DNA from 2 places in the Agromyces arachidis genome. Region 1 is predicted to be linked to the other one. Evidence: predicted binding sites of a transcription regulator. Region 1 holds the regulator's gene; the other holds the start of a gene.
The links. The regulator HspR, encoded in region 1, represses chaperone genes until heat shock. The targets are predictions, from matches to a motif close to AAGTTGAGTCNNNNNGACTCAACTT.
Positions count from the first base shown of each region.

Region 2: the regulator HspR is predicted to act here: its motif matches at 1,899-1,923, upstream of ACUY4T_RS03005 (ATP-dependent Clp protease ATP-binding subunit).

Region 1 is NZ_JBRBDK010000003.1:52,061-55,464, reverse strand. It holds gene dnaK (molecular chaperone DnaK) at 1-18, shown strand, start outside; gene ACUY4T_RS05160 (nucleotide exchange factor GrpE) at 21-704, shown strand; gene ACUY4T_RS05155 (DnaJ C-terminal domain-containing protein) at 793-1,785, shown strand; gene ACUY4T_RS05150 (heat shock protein transcriptional repressor HspR) at 1,785-2,207, shown strand; gene ACUY4T_RS05145 (GMC oxidoreductase) at 2,322-3,404, shown strand, end outside.
Region 2 is NZ_JBRBDK010000002.1:5,986-9,389, forward strand. It holds gene ACUY4T_RS03005 (ATP-dependent Clp protease ATP-binding subunit) at 1-1,881, opposite strand, end outside; gene ACUY4T_RS03010 (M48 metallopeptidase family protein) at 2,184-2,513, opposite strand; gene ACUY4T_RS03015 (type I restriction endonuclease subunit R) at 2,513-3,404, opposite strand, start outside.

The sequences.
Region 1 (3,404 bases):
GAGGACGAGAAGAAGTAGCCATGGCCGAAGAGAACCAGAACCACGACGAGCCGATCATCCGCGACAAGCGGCGGATCGACCCCGAGACGGGTCAGGTTCGCGAGCCCGGTGCCGAGGGGGCGGGCGGCGAGTCCGCCCCCGAGGCGGCGTCGGCTGAGGCCGGCGGCGCGGCCGAGGGCGCGCAGGCGGATGCCGCGGCATCCGGTGCGCCCGAGCCCGGTGCCGACGGCGACGAGGAGACCCTCACCGTCGACGACATCCTGAACGCGGCGCAGGCCGAGGTCGACGACCCGACGGCCGAGCACCTCGCCGACCTCAAGCGGGTCACCGCCGAGTACGCGAACTACCGCAAGCGGACCGAGGCGAACCGCGAGGTCGAGCGCGAGCGCGCGATCGGCGCGGCCGTCGCCGTGCTGCTGCCGGTGCTCGACGACCTCGACCGCGCCGAGAAGCACGGCGACCTCGAGGGCGACACCCCGTTCGCCACGATCGCAGGCAAGCTGCGCGCATCGGTCGAGAAGCTCGGCCTCACGCCGTTCGGCGAGGCGGGCGAGGCGTTCGACCCGCAGCGACACGAAGCGATCTTCCAGCAGCACTCCGACGAGGTCGAGGTCGACACCGTGGCCGACGTCGTCGAGACCGGGTACCTGCTGGGCGGCACGCTCCTGCGGGCCGCGAAGGTCGTCGTCAAGACGCCCGCGTAGCGGCATCCGTCACCACCGCCGGCGGCCGGGCGGACGAATCGTCCTCCCGGTCGCCGGCAGCCACTAGATTTCGAGGAGGGAGGCGCCGATGGCCAGCCAGGATTGGTTCGACAAGGACTTCTACGCGATCCTCGGCGTCTCGAAGGACGCGAGCGACGCCGACGTCAAGAAGGCGTACCGCAAGCTCGCCCGCAAGTACCACCCCGACCAGAACCCGGGGGATGCCGCGGCCGAGGCGAAGTTCAAGGAGATCAGCGAGGCGCACTCGGTGCTCTCCGATCCCGAGGAGCGCAAGGAGTACGACGCCGTCCGCGCGATGGGCGGCGGCGCCCGCTTCACGGCCCCGGGCGGCGGCGCCGGCGGGTTCGAGGACGTCTTCGGCGGCATGTTCGGCGGCCCCGGCGGTGCCGGCGGCACCCGCTACACCTACCAGCAGGGCGGCCAGTACGAGGACCTGCTGGGCGGGCTGTTCGGCGGGGGGCGGTTCGGCCAGCCCTCCGGCGGTTACCGCGGGTTCGGGGGCCCGACGCCGGGTCGCGACGTCACCGCCTCGACGACCCTCGACTTCGTCACCGCGACCAAGGGCGACCGGATCACGCTCCAGACCGCCGAGGGTCGCGAGATCACGGTGAACGTGCCGGCGGGCGTCGCCGACGGGCAGAAGATCCGCCTGCGCGGCAAGGGGCATCCGTCGCCCGACGGCGGCGAGCCCGGCGACATCGTGCTGACGGTGAAGGTGCGCAAGCATCCGGTGTTCGAGCGCGACGGCCTGAACCTGCGCGTGAACGTGCCGGTCACCTTCGCCGAGGCGGCGCTCGGCGCCACGATCCAGGTGCCGACGCTCGGCGGCGAGCCGGTCAAGCTGCGCGTCGCGCCCGGCACGCCGAGCGGCCGCGTCCTGCGGGTCAAGGGCCGGGGCGTCGAGACGAAGAAGGGCACCGGCGACCTCCTGGCCGTGGTGCAGGTCGCGGTGCCGTCGCACCTGGCGAAGGACGCCGAGGAGAAGCTGCGGGAGTTCGCGTCGATGCTCCCGCCGGAGAACCCGCGAGACGACCTCATCGCCAAGGCGAGGGGCCACTGATGCAGGTCGACGGCGAGAGCCCGCTGTTCGTGATCTCGGTCGCGGCCGAGCTCGCCGGGATGCATCCGCAGACCCTCCGCCAGTACGACCGGCTCGGCCTGGTCTCGCCCAAGCGCACGGCGGGCAAGTCGCGCCGGTACTCGATGCGCGACGTCGCGCAGCTCCGCGAGATCCAGCAGCTCTCGAGCGAGGGCGTCAGCCTCGAGGGGATCCGTCGCGTGCTCGGCCTCGAGAACGAGGTCGCCGACCTCCGCGCCCGGGTGCGCGAGCTCGAGCGCGCGCTCGCCGACGAGATGCTGAACCGTCCGGGCCGCCGGGTGTTCGCGGCCGGCTCGCACGGCGAGGTGATCTCGCTGAAGGCCGGCACCCGCGTGCGTCGCGAGAACGCCGTCGTGGTGTGGCGGCCGCTCGACCGCGACTGACGGCCCGGCGGATGCCGCGGCATCCGCCGACCCCCATGCGGGGGATGCCGCCGCGTCCCGCAGCGGTGCGACGATGAGGAATCCTCGCTCGCGCTCGTGACCGGAGGTGGTGCGATGGTCGAGTCGGTCGAGCACGTCGACGCCGTCGTCATCGGCTCGGGCTTCGGCGGCGCCGTCGCGGCGTACCGTCTCGCGGAGGCGGGCCGTTCCGTGGTGCTCCTCGAGCGTGGGCGCGCCTACCCGCCCGGCTCGTTCGCACGGACGCCCACGGACTTCGGCGAGAACTTCTGGGCGCCCGACGACGGCATCTTCGGACTGTTCGAGACCTGGAGCTTCCGCGGGCTCGAGGGCGTCGTGTCATCCGGTCTCGGGGGCGGGTCGCTGATCTACGCCAACGTGCTGCTCCGCAAGGACCCGGAGTGGTTCGTCCACGACTCGCCACTGCCCGGCGGCGGGTACGAGCACTGGCCGATCTCCCGCGAGGACCTCGATCCGCACTACGACCGCGTCGAGGACATGCTCGACGCGACGCCGTACCCGTATCGCGACACCCCGAAGACCGAGGCGTTCGAGATGGTCGCCCGCGCCGCCGGCCACGAGGTGATCCGGCCGCCGCTCGCCGTGACGTTCGCCGATGCCGACGGCGAAGTGGGGCCGTTCCTGCCGGTGGCGCCGAAACCGTACGGGAACCTGCATGGGCGGACCCGGTTCACGTGCTCGCAGTGCGGAGAATGCGACATCGGATGCAACTACGGGGCCAAGAACTCGCTCGACCACACCTACGTGTCGGCCGCGGTGCACCACGGCGCGGACGTCCGCACGCTGCACGACGTGAAGGGCATCCGCCCGGTCGAGGACGAGTGGGAGGTGCGATTCCGAGCGCATCGAACGGACGGCGAGCCTCCGGCGGAGGGGGCGATCCGCGCACGACGGGTGGTGCTCGCCGCCGGGACCTTCGGTTCGACCTACCTGCTGCTGCGCAATCGCGCCTCCCTCCGCAACCTCTCGCCCGCACTCGGCACGCGCTTCTGCGGCAACGGCGACCTCATCGGCTTCCTCATGGGGGCCAAGGAGCAGATCGACAAGGTCGCGAAGGCCAGGCGCATCGCCGGCAGCCGGGGGCCGGTGATCACGAGCGCCATCCGCGTCGGCGACCGGGTCGACGGCGACGGCAGCCCCGGCCGCGGCTACTACGTG
Region 2 (3,404 bases), on a different contig from region 1:
GAACTCGCTCATGTCGAAGCGGATGATCGCGCCCTCGTCGTCGAACAGCGACGACGCCAGCGCACGCGCCAGCTCGGTCTTGCCGACGCCGGTCGGTCCGAGGAACAGGAACGACCCGACGGGCCGCTTCGCGTCGCCCATGCCGGTGCGGTTGCGCCGCACCGAGCGGGAGACGGCGGTGACCGCGTCATCCTGCCCGATGACCCGGGCGTGCAGCTCGCCCTCGAGGTTCGCGAGACGCTCGCGCTCGCCCTCGGTGACCCGATTGACCGGGATGCCGGTGGCCCGCGAGATCACCGCGGCGATCTGCGCCTCGTCGATGACGGTCGAGGTCGCGGCCGCGCCATCCGCCGAAGACGAAGCGGATGCCACGGCACGACCCTGCTCCGCCGCCTTCGACGTCGCCTCGTCGAGCCGCTCCTGCACCTTCGAGATCTCGTCGCGCATGCGCGACGCCTCCTCGTAGTGCTCGGCGCGGACGGCCGCGTTCTTGTCGGCCTCCAGGTCGGCGAGGCGCGAGATGAGCCCCGAGACATCCACCTTCACGCCCAGCTTCAGGCGCAGGCGCGCGCCGGCCTGGTCGATGAGGTCGATGGCCTTGTCTGGCAGCACGCGGTCGGTGAGGTACCGGGCGCTGAGCTCGACGGCGGCGCGGAGGGCATCGTCGGTGTAGGTGACGCCGTGGTGCTCCTCGTACGCGGGGCGCAGGCCCTGCAGGATCAGCACGGAGTCCTCGATCGAGGGCTCCCCCACGCGAACCGGCTGGAACCGGCGCTCGAGCGCGGGGTCCTTCTCGATGGTGCGGTACTCCTTGAGCGTGGTCGCGCCCACGAGGTGCAGCTCGCCGCGGGCGAGGCGGGGCTTCAGGATGTTGCCCGCGTCCATGCCCTCACCGGCACCGCCGGCGCCGACGACGGAGTGCACCTCGTCGACGAAGACGATCAGCTCGCCCTTGTTGGCGGCGATCTCCTCCATCGTCTTGGTGAGGCGCTCCTCGAAGTCGCCGCGGTAGCGGGTGCCGGCGAGCATGCCGGGCAGGTCGAGTGCGACGACCCGCTTGCCGAGCAGCGCCTCGGGCACGTTCTCCTCGACGATCGCGCGGGCCAGGCCCTCGACGATCGCGGTCTTGCCGACGCCGGCCTCGCCGATCAGCACGGGGTTGTTCTTCGTGCGGCGGCTGAGGATCTCGATGGTCTGCTCGATCTCGTCGGTGCGCCCGATCACGGGGTCGAGTTCGCCGTTCGCGGCCCGCTCGGTGAGGTCGAGGCCGAACTTGTCGAGCATGGGGGTGGCGGATGCCGCGGCATCCGTCTGCTCGCCCATGCCGGCGGTCTCGGGGCTGACGGACGCGTCGGATGCCACGTGCTCGCCCAGTCCGGCCGCGAGCGCGTCGGCGGTGACGCCGGCGCGCGCGAGCACCTGCCCGGCGGGGGCGTCCTGCCCGAGCACGAGCGCGAAGAAGAGGTGCTCGGGGTCGATGTACGTCGACCCGCTCGAGCGTGCGACCTGGTACGCGTGGAACAGCGCGCGGCTCGCTGACGGGGTGATGGTCGCCGCGTTGGCGTCGGCGGTGTCGGATGCCGCGGGCAGCCGCGCCTCGGTCGCCGTGATGATGCGCTCGGGGCTCGCGCCGACGCGCGTGATCGCCTGCGCGACGGACTCGTCCTCGACGATGACGCGCAGGATGTGCAGCGCGTCAAGCTCGGTCTGTCCGCGCTCGAGCGCGAAGCGTCCGGCACGCTGCAGGATGCTCTGGGTGCGCGAGGTCAGGAACCGGCTGAGGTCGATCGACCGCGCCTGCCTGGCCTGCTCACCCGCGAGGTAGCGGCTCAGGAACTCGTCGAACGAGCTCGAGCCGGCCTCGTTGAAGTCGTCTGGCACCTAGGTCCTCCTGGGGGAACTTGAGTTGGGTACGCTCAAGTTCAACGCGACGGGGCCTTGGGTATTCCCGACATGTCGAGTCCGTGGGCCTCGCAAATAGGGAACCCAGTTCGAGTTCGGCGTGGAGGCGGGGTCGACCCATGCAATCGCGGTCCACGGCGCCACAGCAATTCCACGGCGCTCGCGAACAGCGGCGGTCCCGCGCCTCCTTGGCCGCAGCTGGCTCCCGCAGGCAAGCTCGCAAGTGTGTCCGCTTCTTTGGACCAATCGAGTCACGTTGACCACTCACAAGAATGGTGAAGTCACTGTCGCCTCTCCCTGACCGTGCTCGACGCCTCGAGCTCTCGCCAAGCGGGGACAAGTGCGGTCATCATCGCGGCGAAGGTCTTGCCGTGGGAGCGGTACCGCAGGTGAAGGAGCTCATGGACGACGACGTAGTCCTGGAACTCCTCAGGCATGTCGACGAGGTCTCCAGCCAGCGTGATGACACCATCGGGCGCGCACGAACCCCACTTGGTCTCCAGCTCCGTGATCACGACCTGAGTGGGGTTCACGCGTATCTTCGTCGCCCAGGCCATAACCTTGCGGGTGAGCACCTGGTCAGCGGTAAGGATCAACTTGGGCCGGGCCATTAGACCTTCTCCAGAACGTTCATTACGTTCTCGATGATCTCGTTGCACGCCTTCGCCGGAACCTTGTTGTCCAGCAGCGGCCTGTAGAGGCCACTACGGAGGCGGCGGCGCTCGTCCGGGTTCTGCTTCCAGTGCGGGAACTGGTCGACCTCGATCTCGATGGTCGTCGCGATGTGCTGGATGTCTACCTTGAGCCCGCTCAATGCCGGCTCTGCGCTCAGCGCGGCGTAGACGCCAAAGGCTCGATCGGACAGTCCAGCCTGCTTCGCGAACTCACGCAGCCGATCCTTCTCCTCAGCAATGGCCTTGAGTTCGTCGAGAGCGGCCAGACCGGTGACCCTGCGTTCTTCGAGGTTCTCAATAACGCGGTCTGCCTTGTCCCTGATGCTCTGGAGCACGACGGCAGCTGCGGGGTTGTCCTCCATTTCCTTCCGCAGGCCGCGCAGGAGGTTGTAGACCTTTTCCTCCGGCGGGCCGTCGTCGTTCCCCAGCGCCTCCAACGTGTCGACGTCGAAAGTAGCGACCTTGGTGAATCGCCCGAGGCCCTCCTGCGTCGCGCTCTCCTCGATCAGCCGCTTCGTCTTGTGCTCCAGGTCGGCGGTGAAGCCACCGGCGTCCGAATAGGCGTTGCGCACAGCGGCGTAGAGCACGGAGAGTCGCTTGTACGTTGCGATGTGGTCTCGCAACTCTGCTGACGGCGAGAGGATCTCCCACAGCGACTCGATGTCGCGGTAGGCGTCGAAGAACTCCTTGCGCGCTTGTTCGGTGAGGAACTTGCCGTAGACGAGGCTCTCCAACTGCTTATCCGCGCCCTGGCCGCTCTTGACCTGAAGATACTCGGTCGAGGCCGCGTCGATCTTCACGAGGAGGTCGGCCATCAGGACGTCGAGG